3 regions of the Paenibacillus sp. J22R67 genome follow, and region 2 is predicted to be linked to each of the others. Evidence: predicted binding sites of a transcription regulator. Region 2 holds the regulator's gene; each other region holds the start of a gene.
The links. Region 2 encodes Rex, which represses fermentation and respiration genes when NADH is low (regulators of the CRP and FNR family bind a similar motif). Its sites were predicted from a motif close to TTGTGAAATATTTCACAA; they were not measured.
Positions count from the first base shown of each region.

Region 1: AC58VC_RS24515 (nitrate/nitrite transporter) is a predicted target of Rex. The motif match lies at 2,403-2,420, and genes of this name have one in related genera.
Region 3: AC58VC_RS21890 (helical membrane plugin domain-containing protein) is a predicted target of Rex. The motif match lies at 1,859-1,876, and genes of this name have one in related genera.

Region 1 is NZ_JCAUAX010000007.1:63,794-69,507, reverse strand. It holds gene nirB (nitrite reductase large subunit NirB) at 1-834, opposite strand, end outside; gene AC58VC_RS24515 (nitrate/nitrite transporter) at 1,145-2,386, opposite strand; gene AC58VC_RS24510 (ANTAR domain-containing response regulator) at 2,861-3,508, shown strand; gene AC58VC_RS24505 (anthranilate phosphoribosyltransferase) at 3,505-4,536, shown strand; gene AC58VC_RS24500 (nitroreductase family protein) at 4,596-5,138, opposite strand; gene AC58VC_RS24495 (peptidoglycan-binding protein) at 5,312-5,714, opposite strand, start outside.
Region 2 is NZ_JCAUAX010000001.1:499,932-505,645, forward strand. It holds gene AC58VC_RS02360 (amidohydrolase) at 1-435, opposite strand, end outside; gene AC58VC_RS02365 (DUF47 domain-containing protein) at 680-1,306, shown strand; gene AC58VC_RS02370 (inorganic phosphate transporter) at 1,370-2,371, shown strand; gene AC58VC_RS02375 (redox-sensing transcriptional repressor Rex) at 2,444-3,064, opposite strand; gene dinG (ATP-dependent DNA helicase DinG) at 3,061-5,714, opposite strand, start outside.
Region 3 is NZ_JCAUAX010000005.1:432,001-437,714, reverse strand. It holds gene AC58VC_RS21900 (CBS domain-containing protein) at 1-66, shown strand, start outside; gene AC58VC_RS21895 (NAD(P)/FAD-dependent oxidoreductase) at 146-1,327, opposite strand; gene AC58VC_RS21890 (helical membrane plugin domain-containing protein) at 1,349-1,780, opposite strand; gene AC58VC_RS21885 (helix-turn-helix domain-containing protein) at 2,081-3,685, shown strand; gene AC58VC_RS21880 (nitroreductase family protein) at 3,807-4,415, shown strand; gene AC58VC_RS21875 (ABC transporter substrate-binding protein) at 4,415-5,392, shown strand; gene AC58VC_RS21870 (Na+/H+ antiporter) at 5,563-5,714, shown strand, end outside.

The DNA.
Region 1 (5,714 bases), on a different contig from region 2:
TTCCCCTACCGCGTACACATTAGGAACATTCGTTTGCATATAGTCATTTACAATAATACCGGGATTGCACGTTATGCCAGAATTCTTGGCCAGTTCTACATTCGGCCGAATCCCCACCGCCATGACGACCAGATCCGCTTCAGTCATAGTGCCGTCTTTGAATTTCAAACCAGTAACCCGTTTATGACCGACGATTTCTGCAGATTGCTTCGCTAACAAGAAATTAATTCCTTGTTCCTCCAGAGCTGCTTGCAGCATTTTGGACGCAGTACGATCCAACTGACGATCCATGATTGAGTCCGTGATATGAACGACATCTACTTTCATTCCCAAGTTCAGGAAACCTCTGGCTGCTTCCAGTCCAAGCAAACCTCCGCCGATGACAACCGCTTTTTTATACTTTTTCGCGGATTCCATCATGATTTCACAATCACGGATGGTCCGGTAGGCCATGACCCCTTCTTTATCTGCGCCAGGCATTGGTATCATAAAAGGATTGGACCCGGTTGCCAAAATCAATTTATCGTAGGACACCGTTACGCCTTTATCGCTCGTGACTGTTTGAGCTGCCGTATCGATTCCCGTCACTGTTTGGTTTGTATAGAGCGTTATATGGTTGTTTCTATACCATTCATAGGGATGGATAACGATATCCTCAACTTTGGAATCCCCCGAAAGGACATAGGACAGCAGAATCCGATTATAGTTCGGATGAGGCTCACTCCCAAAGATAGTTACCTCATATTTATCCGGAGCCAGTTTAAGCAAATGTTCAACTGCGTTAACACCAGCCATTCCATTTCCGACTAATACCAACTTTTCTTTTTGAGTCATGGTCTCATCTTCCTCTCTAGTGTTTCTATCTCTATATCCCATTTAGTTATCCATATCCTGCCCGCTAAAAAGGTCCACTTGGGAGCAGAAGTCTACGCGAATACTCCCAAATGGCAATGATGGGATATGGAGCTTAAGTAGCTCGATTGAACTACCAAAGACGGCAAGTCGTAAACGTCTTTGCTCATAAAGCCTGCACAAATGCCTCAAGCTGCATGAGCAAACACTTTACTTTAACTAGGTGCTGCTGCTGATCCTGTTGTTAACGCAATTGTTAACTCACCGCAGGATCAGCAGCTACTCCCCTTACTTAAGCATGCACGCTATCAATTGCTGCTGGAGCTACTTTCACTTTGCCGCCATCACCAATCCAGCTGCGCTTCCATTGTCCTTGTACAGATGCGATCAATATAACGCAGCACACAGCGATTGCACTCAAGATGAGGAAACCTGGTGCGAAAGAACCTGTTGCCAATTTCACATTTCCGAGAATTTTAGGCAGGAAATATCCGCCTAAGCCGCCAGCAGCACCGACAATCCCTGTGACCACACCGATCTCTGACTTGAAGCGCTGAGGCACAAGCTGGAAAACTGAACCGTTCCCCATTCCAAAAGCCATCATAGCGACGAATAACAAGACCGTTGTGACCGAGAGTGCTGGAAGTGTTGAAATCCCCGCCATCATTAATGCGACAACCCCATACAGTCCCATCAGCATCCGAATGCCGCCTATTTTATCGGCTAACCAACCGCCTACAGGTCGGAAGAAGCTTCCACCAATCACGCATAGGGTTGTAAAATCAGCCGCACGGATCGGTGAAAGTCCGTATTGGGTATTAAAGAAGATGGTTAAGTAGGTGGACATCCCGACGAAGCCGCCGAACGTTACGCTATATAAAATGCAGAACAACCAAGAATCCTTCTGTTTCAAAACTTTTCCGTATTCAGCAACGGTTTTGGGTGCTGGTTTATTCGGGCTGTCTTTTGCCAAAATACTGAAAACAACTAATGTAATCGCAATTGGAATCATCGCGATGCCGAAAACAACATGCCAATCGCCATAATGCTGAGCAATCCGGTTAGCAAAGAGCGTAGCGAAGATCGTCCCGCTGTTCCCTGCTCCGGCGATTCCCATCGCCAAACCTTGATATTGCGGGGGGTACCAGGAACTGGCTAATGGCAATGCGGCTGCAAAGCTTGCTCCGGCAATACCGAGCATTAACGCCACGAAGTACATATCGCCCATCGTGTCAGCGAACTGCCATCCCCAGAATAGTGGGATTAAGGTTAGCGTGAGTCCGATTTGTCCAGTAAGCTTAGGACCAATCTTATCGGTCAGTACGCCTAGCACCAGCCGAAGTACCGCTCCGCCTAATGTAGGCAAGGCAACGAGGTTCGCTTTTTCTGCAGCGTCTAAGTGGAAATCATTCGCGAGTACGACCGCCAGAGGTCCTAAAAGCACCCAGACCATGAAGCTCATGTCAAAATACAAAAATGCACTGAACAAAGACCCTTTGTGTCCAACTTGCATAAAACTTTTCCGATCAACCATGTGCTTCCCTCTCCTTTTGTGAGGCTTTTCGCCTTCTTTTTTTCCCTATCCTGATTTCTGCCTGTCTGGACACCTATGGACAGAAAAGGCCGACAAACATACCCCTACATACACTGGGATGTTTGTCGGCCTCTTTGCCACTGCTGCCACATCTTCGTGAACAGCATGTTAGATTATATTTCGTAAAGTAAACATAAAAAGCCTATCCGGTTACGTATTTGTAAGGGGATAGGCGCCATTGCCTGCGTTAGGGGCACATCATTGTGCCGATTTCTAACTTGATTATAGTACGGGTTTTCGCTTATGTCAATAAACATAACACAATAATTTTCAAACATGCCATGTCAGCTACTGTATCGACAAAAAACCGATTTATATGCTATAGTAATGCCGTATAATCCATTCATTTCATCAAAGAAACCTCACATAAAGTTACCATGGAGTAAAGAAGCTTACAACGATGGAGGTATTCAAATGTTGCAATCATTTATACTGATCGACGAGTTGAAGCAAACTCGCTCAGCTACCTCCTCGCCATCCACAAATGAGATGAGCTATTCTAATCGTACACAAGCATCCTTACCTGACGAGGTGTTGAAGGACCTGGGCTTTCGCGTCTATACAGCATCTGCGATCAAAGAAATTTCCTTCATTATTCCTAAAGTTGATGCTGTATTGTTAAGTGTAAGCCCCGATGAAGTGGAGACATGGCGCAAACGCGTATTGGCTGAACGCAGCCTTCCCGTCTTCTGGTGGTGTGATACGCATACTTTTCCTTCTAATGAATGCAGAATGGATGCAGGTATAGATGGTTTGATCGGTTCAACGATGAGTCCGCTTGAAATTCACTGCGCCTTGCTTCTTGGCGTGAATCACTATTTTCAGCGAACCGAATGGCAGCAGGAGCGCGAGCAACTCCTCTCCAAACTAGAGGAGCGCAAATGGGTCGATCAAGCCAAGCGGATCTTATGCGAGATTAAAGGGATCTCCGAAGCCGAGGCCTACGACTTTTTGCGAAAACAAGCTATGAATGAGCGTAAACGTATGGTAGATGTCGCTACCTCCATCGTCAAGGTGTATCAAATACTACGAGATCAAAGTCAAGGAGGCCGAAAACGATGATATCTTTACTAAAAGAAGTAGGCCGCGGAAAACGCGGAGCGAGAGATCTTACGTATGAAGAGGCTTCCCAAGCAGCAGAACTTATGCTTACCGGCGGTGCTACCCAGGCTCAAATGGGTGCATTTCTAGTGGCTGAACGTATTAAAATGGAATCGCCGGATGAGATCAAAGCCTTCATCCACGCCCTGCGTAAACGCACCTTTTCTTATCCGATACCTGGCAGCATGGACTGCGCAGGACCTTATGATGGTCGCACCCGTACGTTCATTGCGACCCTGCCTACGGCATTTGTGCTAGCGGCTTGCGGTCTCCCGACTACACTGCACGGCAGTCCGAGCATGCCGCCCAAATGGGGCATCACGCTGACGGACGTGCTGGACGCGCTTGGCGTACCGGCGCTAACCTCGTCGCGCGAAGCACTGGTGTCCGCAGCAGCACGAACAGGCTTCCTATTCGCGCCAACGGAAAGCTGGTGCGCACCGCTTGGTGAGCTGCGCGAACTCCGCAAGGAGCTTGGCTTGCGGACCGTATTCAACACCGCCGAGAAGCTGCTTCGTTTCACGGAAGCACCTTTTATGGCTGTCGGCGTCTTTCATGGCACTGTTTTCGAGAAAATTACGAATTTACTCATCGAACTAGGCATCACAAGTGGAATCGTTGTGCAAGGCATGGAAGGATCAGAAGATCTTTCCATCGAAAAACGTACGAGGACCTATGTTATTCAAAATGGCTCCAGTGAATTATTCATTGTAGATCCAGAGATCTATGAATTAATGGTGGAAGTGCCCGAAGTTGAATGGACGGCGCAGCTGCAGGGTGAAACAGCTATGGCCGTCTTGCGCGGAGAAGCTGAGCTTCCTTACTTGAACATGGTGCTGCTCAACAGTGCCGTTCGCCTCTGGGTATCCCAGAAAGCTGGTTCCATTGAAGAAGGTATTTACATGGCCCGTCACGCAATAGAGCAAGGAACTGCTCTTAAGGCTTATACCGATTGGACAGAAGCGATCAAGCCGGTATCTACAACTTAATAAACGCACTAATTCTTATATGCCCTCAGTAGTTTTTCTACTGAGGGCTTTTTAATACGCTAGGCTATGACCGTTAAACGCTCTTTAGCCGGAATACGTGCTTGCTCAGGGAGGATCTTGCCAGGATAGCCCGTATGGAGGCTGCCAATGATCCTTTCCTCAGGCTTCACTCCGAATGCTTCACGGAATGCATCCAGCTTGAGCAGCGGGTAGGTTTCCCAGACCATACCGATGCCCTGCTCCCAAGCCAGCAAACTGAAGTTCTGTATTAAGCAGGCAGTGGCCGCATAATCTTCTTCAGCGATAGCCGGATTTGCGTTCACATTTAAAACAACAGCGATGAACATAGGCACTGACATGAATTTGTCATACAGCTTTTGTCCGATCTCCTTCGCTTTCACAGGATCTGGCTCGTTAGCTTCTCTGAACCTGCGAACGATCTCAGCCAGATTCCGGCGGCCTTCCCCATGAATAATGACAAAACGCCACGGCTGCGTCATCCGGTGATTCGGCACCCAGACGGCTGTATCCAAAAGCTCAGTCACGAGTTCCACAGAAACAGGTTTATCTTCAAAATGGTGAACAGATCGCCGTTCTCTCATTATCTTTTTTAGGTCCATAATGGCTAAAGCCTCCCATCTAGTCTTCTAGTTGGTTATTTAATAATTAGTGCTTATCCATTTATAATAAGTGATAATGATTATCATTGTCAACATTTGATGATATACAAAAAGCCCCTGCCCTTCTTTCAGGCAGAGGCTGATAGATCGATATTTTACTTGCCGATGAACTGCTGGGTGAACATTTTGCCGCACGGTCCTCCGGCAACAATACCGATGCCAATGTGCGTGTAATCTTTGCTCAAGATATTCGCTTTGTGACCAGGCGAATTCATCAGCGCCTCATGGGCGGCTTGCACCGTTTGATTACAAGCGATATTTTCTCCTGCCGCGTTATAGGTAATACCGAATTTCTCCATCATATCAAAAGGCGAGCCATACGTCGGTGAATCGTGGGAGAAATATTTGTTATCGACCATATCCTGGCTTTTGAGCCTTGCTGTCTTGGTCAGCTCAGCATCGGCAACTAGCGCAGCTAGTCCCACAGCAGCGCGCTCCTTGTTCACCAAATCCAGCATTTGCTGTTCCTCTGCCATCAGATCCGTGCTCGGCGGAGCT
Region 2 (5,714 bases):
TGCAAGTACGCCGCGCATCCCTGATTCTTGGGCGGCCTTCGCCACTTCGTTCATATGGTCGTACATATCGACGAAAGTAGTAGTCCCGCCTTTCATCATTTCCAAAATGGACAGACTGGTGCCCCATTTCACATCTTGAGCCGTAAATTTCGCTTCCATCGGCCACATTTTCTCTTCTAGCCAGATCTGAAGCGCTAAATCGTCGCCATATCCTCTAAGCAGCGACATCGCGGCATGACCATGCGTATTGACTAAGCCAGGCATGTACAATTTATTCGCACCATCGATGATTTCATCGTAGTTTTCCTTGGGTTCAGGAATTTCTTCACCGATATATGTAATCAGATCGCCTTCTATGACCATACAGCCTTTGATAGATGATTTTCCTTTAATAGTAGAAATGAAATGACCGTTCATAATTAATGTTTTTTTCATACTAAAAAACCCTCTCTATGCTCATTCTAAGTTAAACACCGCTATATAAACTTTACATCTTCGTGCTTGTAAAATCAAGGAAGTGCCCAATGTTAAGAAATTGTAAAATGTCACGGAATTTTCGTTGCTTTAGGTCCAATTGTTATGATATTTTTAACTTTGTGAGTTTTTTCAACAAGTTGGTCTGTTTATCTTATAAATTCGATCAAAATCTTGTACATATAGTAAATACTAGGAGGCATTTATGACCACGTTATTCACAAAAAAGAACGAAGTCGATTTCTTGCAACTGCTCATCCGCGCTGCAGAAAACGCATTGCAAACTGCACAGCTGTTTCGCACAGCCATGATGGGTGACAAATCCCCAATAGACTACGTTCAGTCCATTCACGATCTCGAACATGCAGGAGACTCCATCACTCACGAAATTTTCAAAGGACTCAATAAAGTGTTCATTACACCGATCGATCGTGAGGACATCATGGTTCTTGCCTCCAAAGTGGATGATGTCACGGACGGTATTGAAGCTACAATCGCTCGTTTTGACTACTTGAACGTCTCCCATACGGATACATATATGAAAGACTTCTCGGCTGTCATCGTGGATTCCTGCCAACATATGCTCGATGCCTTCAAACTGCTTGCGAAGAAGAAATATATGCAAATCCCTGAACATACGGTTGCAATCAATTCCCTTGAGAATGACGGCGATCGCTTGATGCGTGAAGGAATTCGCCAAATTTTCATCACGCGTAAAGACGTGTACGAAGACTTCAAACTAAAAGAAATCTACGAGCGCTTAGAAGAAACAACGGACGCTTGCGAAGACGTAGCCAATATCCTAGACAGCGTGGTACTTCGTTATTCATAAGACTTAATCGGTCGATGTGTACGAAGGATAGTTTTCCGAATGGAAAGCTCTTAGGAGGAAATCATGTTAACTTATTTAATCGTAATTGTTGTACTAGCTTTACTTTTTGATTTCATTAATGGATTTCACGATACAGCCAATGCGATTGCAACATCCATTTCTACGCGCGCACTCAGCCCGCGGGTAGCTATCGCCATGGCAGCGACGCTTAACTTTGTTGGTGCGATGGTATCTTCCAAAGTAGCCAAAACAGTCGGTGGCAGTATCGCGAATCCGGCCAAAATTGAAAATGGCGTTGAAATCGTCATCGCAGCCCTGCTCGCGGCGATTATATGGAACCTGCTGACATGGTATCTTGCTATTCCTTCCTCTTCTTCTCACACCTTGCTCGGGGCCCTTGCCGGTGCGGTTATTGCTGGTGCTGGCGTGAATGCTGTGAATTGGAGCGGTTTTACACAGATCATTATCATCTTGATTCTTTCACCAATCATTGCCTTCGGCCTTGGTTACCTCATCATGCTTTTGATCAAATACATCGTCATCTGGTCCGGAAATACATCTAGATCCAAACTCAATCGTATATTCAGGACTTTACAGATTATTTCTGCGGGTTTACTTTCCTACTCACATGGCGGTAACGATGCACAGAAAGCGATGGGAATTATCGTCTTCGGTTTAGTCGCTGCCGATGTTCAAACAACGCTCGACGTCCCTCTTTGGGTCAAAATTTCAGCAGCTTTGGCCATGGGTCTTGGAACTTCGATCGGTGGATGGAAAATTATTAAAACCGTATCTGGTAAAATTGTAAAGATTGAACCGATTAACGGTTTTGCATCCGACCTCACATCGTCTCTCGTCATTCAGTTCTCAACCCATATCGGAAAACCTTTATCGACAACACATGTAATTTCCTCCGCCATTATTGGGACAGGCAGTGTCATGCGTTTCCATGAAGTTCAGTGGGGCACCGTCAGCCGTATGTTGATTACTTGGGTCATTACCATACCAATCAGCATTGCGCTCGCGTACTCGCTCTACTTCCTTATCTTTAGACTGATTCTCTAATTGAAAAAGAACCTGACCAGGGAACTAATTCCCTAATGGTCAGGTTCTTTTTTTGGATATTAATCTGCGATATTAATCTAAATAATAAGCTAAGCTTTGCAGCTCCGTTGTGAAATCCGCGTAATGCACGCGAACTTCCGGTGGAACCTTTATAATAACAGGAGCAAAATTCAAAATAGCTTCAATGCCGCAATCAACAAATTGATTGGCCACATTTTGAGCTTCGCTAGCAGGCACTGTGATAATCCCGATTCGCACGCCTAAATCCGATAAAATCGTCTTCATTTCCGCCATTGGTTGAACCGTCAAGTTATTGATGGTCTCTCCTGCTTTGGACGGCATCGCATCAAAAACAGCGACAATTTTCATATCATTTCGCAGATAAGTATTATAATTGCATAAGGCGCGGCCAAGATTCCCCGCTCCAACAAGAGCAACCTGAATGTGCCGATCAAGCTTGAGTATCTGTCTAATTTTCTCGATCAAATAAGCAATATCGTAACCGATGCCTTTTTTGCCGAATTCTCCGAAGTAGGCCAAATCCTTACGAATCTGGGCCGGATTCAGATCAAGCTTTTGACCCAAATCCTGCGAAGATACCGTTGCGACATTTTTCATAGCAAGCTCGTTTAGGAACCGTAGATAAATGGGCAGCCTGCGAACAACAGCCTCCGATATTTTTTGTGATTTCATTTCTGCGCCACCCCCATCCACTGCTCAATCCTTGGTAACATTTGTTCCGTTGTCATATGCTCGATTTTGGGTCCTGGCAGTGAGTAGAGGAAGTGCTTGCCATAAAAGGTTTCAATGACACGCGTATCGTAGATGATCACAATCCCTTTGTCAGATGCGCGTCTAACTAACCGGCCGAAGCCTTGCTTAAATCGAATGACCGCCTGCGGCACAGAAAATTTCATGAACGGGTTCTCATTCCGTTTCTTAATATTTTCACATTTTGCCTCAACAAGCGGATGGTTCGGAGGTTGAAACGGCAGCCGGATAATGGCCAAGCAGCTCAGCGCATCACCAGGTATATCAACGCCTTCCCAGAATGAACTTGTGCCAAGCAGCACACACATCTTGTTGTCCTGGAACATACGGGTTAATTTACTGCGATTGCCGCTGTCAACTCCTTGACCCAGCACCGTAATGCCGTATGATTTCAAATAATCTTTCATCCCGGCATAAATCTGCTTAAGCATCCGATTGGATGTGAACAAGATCAGCATTCGACCTTTGGTCACAATAGCTACTTCACTTAGCGATTCAATGAGCGATGCAATGAAAACGGGATCTCCAGCACCTTTAATCGTAGGAAAGTCTCTTGGAATAACAACCAGAGCTTGCTCTCGATAGTTAAAAGGAGATGGCAGTTGCACGGTTTTGAGTTTACCACTCTCTTCATCCTGCGGAATCACCAGCCCTAATTGATCAGCTGAATACTGGAATGATTTATTCACGGACAAAGTCGCGGATGTCATGATAATGCTTTCTTTCGTCTCAAAGAAATGCTGCTGAAGCAAGCTGCTGACATCTGTCGGAATAGAGAAAAGCTGAAGAGATTTCGCTCTGGCATAAGTTCCCGCTTCCATCCAATACACATAGCCTTCATCCGCCATTTTCATAAAGAAGTGCAGCGCATCTCGATGCTCATAGAGCTCTTTCACGGTTCCATTCAGGTCCGTCACTAACCCTTGAACCCCGAACGCCTCCTGATGTTCCTTCACATCACTTAATAATTTATCAAGCGTGCGAAGCAAATCATTCGCATTCAAATAAATATTGTCCTCCATCGTCATCAGCTCGTGCCAATTAGCAGGCAATGTCTCCGGCTTCATGCGCAGCACATACGTGGAATTCTCCGTTTGCGACGGGTCACTTTTGGACGACACCAGCTCATATAGTGATTCGCTCAGCTGGTCCCAATTCTCTTTCATCTGCACAATTTTCGGGAAAAGTCCATCAATCGTATGACTCCATGCCGCTGCACGTTCTTGCTGCTCATCCGACTTCTGCAGTCGAAACCGCAGCATTGGCAGTTGTCCGCTCCGATTATCTTTGTAAAGCCAAGTTAACGAATGATACATCGCCGAGGAATGCAACTCGATGCCAAGATGTTTACTCGCCACTTCCTCAAAGTGATGCGCCTCATCAATGACAAGGTGCTTGTAAGCCGGTAGGAGGCGGTTCTCAGCCTTCATATCAGTAAACAGGAGGGAATGGTTCGTAATAATCACATCAGCCGTATTGGCGTCGTTACGCGCGCGATGATAGAAGCATTTTTTGTACCATGGACACATCCGATTCAAACAAGAGTCTGTATCACTGGCAACAGAGTACCAGAATTGAGCCCCTTTATTCCCAAAATGGATTTCCTCTTCATCCCCGTGTTCCGTTTCGCTCAGCCACACGACCATTTGTGCCGCAGTGACTGGGTCCTCTTTGCCATTCTCGTAATCGCGAGTTGTCAGTTTCGTCTCAAATTTGCGCAAGCACAAATAGTGACTTCTCCCTTTCAATACCGCCGCCTTGAAAGGAACCGGAAAAATCTCTTTCAACAGCGGAATATCCCGCTCTCTAAGCTGCTCTTGCAGATTAATCGTGTGCGTAGAGACAACCACTTTCTTCTCATATTTGATGCCATAATAGAGTGCCGGTATCAAATACCCAAGTGATTTCCCTGTGCCTGTTCCCGCCTCAATCATCAAATGCTGATCGTTCTCAAGCGATTTCTCCACTTCGTAGATCATTTGCTCTTGAGATTCCCGCTCTTCGAAAACTTCAAACTTCTGCTGAAGCGCTAATTTCAAGCCTTGCTGGAATTCTTTGAAGGAAGTACCTAGTCCGTCTTCATCAGAAACCCCACGTATGTCATCCTCTTCGCCCCAATCCGTAACATTCAGCGTAAATTGGCGGAAATAACGATTCGTATCCGTATCGATGCTAGTAATCGATTCTTTATATAGACATATTTCGTCCAAAAACCAACCTAAGTCGCTGGAGCTATTTTCGAAAATATGCTGTAACCGCTGCACAGTAAGGAGAGGCAGCCCAATCAGCCTTTCCAGGCATCGAACCCAGATCTCAGCCGTAACCTCAGCGTCACTGTCAGCTTGATGAGGCCGTTCATGGTCAATGCCAAACAAACCGGCTACCATGCTCAATTGAAGACTGGAAATGGATGGAAATAATATGCGAAGCATATCCATCGTATCCAGCACTCGACCTGAGAATGGCGGGTAACCGGTTTTGGTCAGTCCCTTTTGCAAAAAAGAAACATCAAAAGCTGCATGGTGCGCAACGAGTACGCAATCAAACAAAAGTGGAAACATATCCGACATCA
Region 3 (5,714 bases), on a different contig from region 2:
GGCGTACTAGTTGGTATCATTAGCAGGGGAGATGTTATCCGCCATTCATTTCAATCATTATTGTAAGCGGATACTATAGCTTGAAAAAAGAAAAAAAGGATGTCCTTATAGCCCCAAGAGGCTGAGGGCATCCTTTTTTACTGTATTAATAGGCTAAAGCGAAAAGACCATGGATATGCGACAAGTAGCGAATGTTACTTGCTTCTTTCATCAGGGAGGCAGGTAAGCCTTTCAGCTGTGTGCTGTTTCCGCCGATTGTGCCGATTCCGTCTTTGCGGCCTAAGCTGCCAAGTGTTCCGGAGAAGACAGGAGTGAATTTATCCATAGCGCCGCCTTTGATCTGAACGGACAGATTGTAGCCAACTGTTTCGCCCATCTGCCAAGCAAGTTGTGCAGTAGGAGGGTAAGGTCTTTCACTTCCTTCAGGGAATACCACAGCGCAGTCGCCTGCAAGGAAGACATCGGAGTGAGAAGTGGATTGAAGCGTTGAAGTGACAGTCGCACGACCGCGGTCTTCTGCGATTCCACAGCTTCCAACAACCGGATTGCCTTTCACGCCGCCAGTCCAAATAATCGTATTCGACTCGATTGTTTGTCCACTTTTCAGAGATACCGTGTTCTTGGTAGCTTCTGTAATGGCAACGCCTGTTAAGAACGTAACACCGCGTTTCTCAAGGCTAGTCACTGCGCGCTCGATCAGTACTTTCGGGAATACTGGAAGGATTGCAGGGCCAGCTTCTACGCAATAGATGGAGACATCGCTGAAATCGATGCCTTTGCTGTGGCAAATTTCAGGCAGCTTATCAGCGAATTCGCCTACGAGCTCAACGCCTGTTAGACCGCCGCCGCCAACTACGATTGTTGCGTCAGCTTTGTTGCCGGATGCTTTGTAAGCGTCCAGACGAGCTTCAACATGCTCACGAATACGGTTAGCATCAGAAGCTGATTTGAGAACCATGCTGTTCTCTTCCAATCCTGGAATGCCGAAGTAGTTCGTTTCGCTGCCAAGAGCAACGACTAGCGCATCGTAATTATGTACTGCGCCACTAGTTGTTACGACTTTTTTGTCATCTGGTTTAATTTCTTTGATTGTATCAACCACGATATTAACTTGTTTGTCGCCTAGCAGTTTTTGCAAAGGTAGTGCAACAGCTTGCTCTTTAATCGTTCCGCCTGCAAGACGGTGTAATTCCGTAATAATTTGATGTGTTGGGAAGCGATTAATAATTGTTATGTTCGCTTCTGAAGCTGTCAGATGTTTACGTGCTGTCAATGCGGTTAATAGGCCGCCATAACCGCCGCCAAGAATAAGTATTTGTTTAGCCATCGTTATCATCCCTAGTCCGTATTAATTTTTACGTTCAGAAAGTACGTTCAAGAATGCTTGTGCAAAACGAAGAGTTTTCTGCACTTCAGGATCTTTTAGCATTTTTAGTATTCCGAAGAGACCGATTGTTGATCCTACTTCAGCCTGCGAGCGTTCGCCAGCTTCAATTGCCGCAGATGCAATGTCTTTTGCCTTATCAGATACAGGTTTTACAAACTCGCCAATACCTTGGGCAAAATCGTTGATCAATACTTTGTCTGTAGCTACGCTTTGCGCAAAATCATAAGCTTTCGTTAACACAGTCACCATTTCTGCCAATTTAGGCAGGTTATCGACCAGGACAGTCAGAGATTGTTGCACCTCAGGCTTCAGCAATTGGTCAAGTACGTCTAACGATTTTGGTTCCGCAGCAGCCGTTGCTGCCACTTCTTGAACAGCAGATGTCTGTGACATATGAAAATCCTCCTTTGCGATGAAAAAAATCGGGTACTGTCACAATGTGCACGGGTGAAACATATGTTTCCCAGATGGTTGTAACATTTTTCACATAAGAAAATGTGTAGCAACATCGCACAATTGGATATAAACCGTATTTACATATTGTACACCTAATGGACACAAAATTATATTTGAAAATATTTCAAATTCGTGAACATTGGATGAATATGGGGGAGAAAATCACTGGACGGATAGGGTGAGAATTATTATCATTGAAGGTGTACGGAGAAGGACTGAAAGGGAGTTCAACTAACGATGATCAATGATAACCTATGGAACCAAATGGGAGACGTCAGCTTCAGTCTGTGCCAACCGGTGCGTAAACGATATCCAGCAGGCAAACGTGTACGACGCAGGTTTATTACCTACTATCACCTTGTGCAGATTCAGGAAGGCCGCGGTACTTTATATATAAATGGAACGGAATACGAGGCAACCCCTGGTTCGTTATTCTTACTGCATCCTAAGAGCTTAGTGGAAGCGGTTGTAGACGGGGAGCAACCCATTCAATTTATGATGCAATCTTTTACATACAAATGGATAAATGCCGTGGTCACAGAGATCTTCACTGAGGAAGGGTTATTAGCCTTAAACGACTCAGCCACAATCATGCGAGGATTTGAACAACTCCACGAGCTAGGGAGCACATCCAACCCATTGCTGCCTTGGAAGCGGCAATTAGTTTTTCAAGAATTGCTGTTCACAATCGTGACCGATCAACAATCAGAGAAGCAGCAGGGTGGCACACGGTTTGCCATCGAGAAGGCGAAAGATTTCATGGATACGTATTATCACGAGGATATTCCGCTTAGCACGCTGGCACAACGCCATGGCATTAGCCCGAGCAATTTTGCAGGTATTTTCAAAAAGCATACCGGCGTACGACCCATTGAATATTTGACCCGTCTACGAATGGAACATGCCAAAACATGGTTAAGGTCGCAGCAAAGCCTCAAAACGGTAGCGTTTAAAGTAGGTTTTCGTGATGAGCTCTATTTTAGCCGGACATTTAAGAAAGTTGTAGGCGTTTCACCAACCATATATATGAAGAGTCACGTCAATTCCAAAATCATGACGGTATTTCCGTTGTTAAATGACTATTTGCTGGCGCTGGATCTTAAGCCCTTCGCAACGCTCTCGTATGCTGGGAACGACCAAATCCGCGGGCTGCTGCCGCATATCGCAGATGAACTGATGGAGACCAAGATTGTTGGCCGCTGGGATCGTCCAGATCGAGAGTCTGTACTGCGCGCAGAACCTGAGCTAATTCTTGGCGTCAATTGGGCAAGCCTGAGCGCTGACACCTATCGGAATGTCGCTCCGACAATCACGCTTTTTAATAAGGACAATTGGCGCGATACCTTGCTTGAATTGGCAACCCTGTTCGGGAAAAAAGAGCAATATGCCGCATGGTTGAAGCAGTATGATCAGAAAGCGGCAGACGCCAGATCACGTTTAAGATCAGGTTTCGGTCACGAGCAGACGGTTATGTTGCTAGTGGATGCCGGCAGGGAATGGCGCGTATATGGGGGGAAACGGCAGCTTGGAGATATTCTGTACAAGGAGTTAAAGCTGAGTCCACCTATTGGCGTTAAGCCGCATAGTCACTACACCGTGATCTCAGAGGCTGATTTGGAACGAATGAATCCGGACCATATTTTCCTTACCACATGCAACTCCAATTCTGATGCTCGATTAACTGAACAATTAAAGAGCAGCCAGGCATGGAAATCTCTGCGTGCTGTCCAAAACAGCCGATTGAGTGAGGTTCCAAGCTGGTTCAATAGTCATGCTCCCATACAGCATAGTTTAGCTATAGATATGGCGGTTAATTCTCTGCTGTCGTCTCAGTCCTTCTAATGGGAACTGAATTTTATCCATATGCTTGAAAGATTTTATCCATTGAACGGAGGGGTTGTTTCGCTTACGATTACCTTTGATGATAATGATTATCAATTTCATAAATTAGAGGTGGTCAGTAATGAAACAGACGTATACAAGAGAAGAGGCAGGTCCAGGAGCTGTAGCTTTGACGGTTCGTTCACGCAGAACAATGCGAGCTTTTACGGATGAACCCGTCTCCGAGAAGTTTGTGATGGCCTTGTTGAACGATGCCGTGTGGGCTCCAAATCACGGTCTCCGGGAGCCGTGGAGATTTCTTTTTGTACCATCTGAGCAGAAGGAAGCGTTCATTGAGCATTTGATGCCAGGGTTTGCGGTAGACCAGCATGAGAAAATGCGGAAGTATCTCCATGCGCAAGGGTCGGCTTTCTTAGTCGTCATCATGCCGGAAGATCCGCGTCCGAAACAATGGGAAGAAGATCTCATGGCATCAGCGGCGCTAATCCAAAATTTCCAACTGCTGGCCTGGGAACGCAAACTTGGCGTCGTTTGGAAAACGAATGACCACAACTGGAATCCAGCGGTTAGGGCGTTATTAGGCGTGCAGCCGGGGGAGAAAATAACGGGTATGCTGCATCTTGGATTTTTTGAGGAAGATCATATTCCCGAACCCAAAAGACCGCGAACGTTGGCCGAAGTGAAAACTCACATATTTGGAAAGACAACTAGAGAGGGCAGTGTTGAATAATGAAACAAATCATACGCAAATCCACGCCAATATTGGCACTTATGCTTACTACAGCATTACTTATGACCGCATGCGGCAAATCGCAGTCAATCTCATCAAGCAGTCCTGCTGCTACTCCAGTCCAAGAATCAGTAAAGTCTCGCACAATCAAGCATTTTGCGGGTGAGACAGTGATCACTGGAAAGCCTCAAAAGATAGCCGCTCTTAACCCTTGGTTGATTGATCTCATGCTGGCCCTTGGCGTGAAGCCGAGTTCTGCCGTTCAAGCTGGACCGGAAACGAAAGATTTTTCCTGGTATTTGAAAGATAAAATGGCTGGTGTTACGAATTTAGGTTGGCAGTCGGAGACGAACTTCGAGTCGATTCTGTCAGCTGCTCCTGATCTTATTCTCGCTAACGACGGAATGGGAAAAGGGTTCGAACAATTAAGCAAAATTGCTCCTACGGTTGTTTTGAAGCCAGAGGAAACAGACGGAGCCAAAGATTGGCGTAAAACATTTACCGTCTTGGCCGGTGTTCTTGAAAAAGACGAAGAAGCGAAGAAGGCGATAGCCGCTTATGATGAAAAAGCGAAGCAAGCAAAAGAGAAAATTGCAGCTTCTATTGGTAACGAGACCGTTATGTTTCTGCGTGTAACTTCCAAGGAACTTCGCTATTATGGTGCAAAGAATTACGATATTCTTTACAAGGATCTAGGTCTGAAAGCACCACCGTTGTTCCCGGATAATAAGGCGACTTTCGCCCCTATTTCCATGGAAAAGCTGCCTGAGATCAATCCGGATCATATTCTTATCCTGAATGAAAGCAATGAGAAGCTGGATGAGCTGAAGAAAACGGCCATATGGAGTCAGTTAAAAGCTGTGCAGAAAAACCAAGTTCATCCCGTCGACTATGACTTGTGGTTCCAGGGCTTTGGACCGACAGCCTATTCAATTATGATTGATGAAACAGTGAAAATGTTGACGACGAAACAATAAATGCCTACATGAATATAAACGGCATTCGGTCTAATCGATCGGATGTCGTTTTTTGCTGATCTCGAAAAGGATTCTTTAGGGAAAATATTGAAATACTAAAAAAGTACGCCACGCGGAAGTATTCGCAAATATTTGTACATTGTGCTTATAGGGGAAGGAGATATACGATCTTGCATGTATTTATCATTATTCTAATCTTGTTGATTCTTATTGGTGTTTCCAATGTCGTGAACCGCTTTGTTCCATTTATTCCTATACCGCTGATTCAAATTGCCTTGGGGGCTGTGCTGGTGATTGTGCCGCTAGGTATTCACTTGGAACT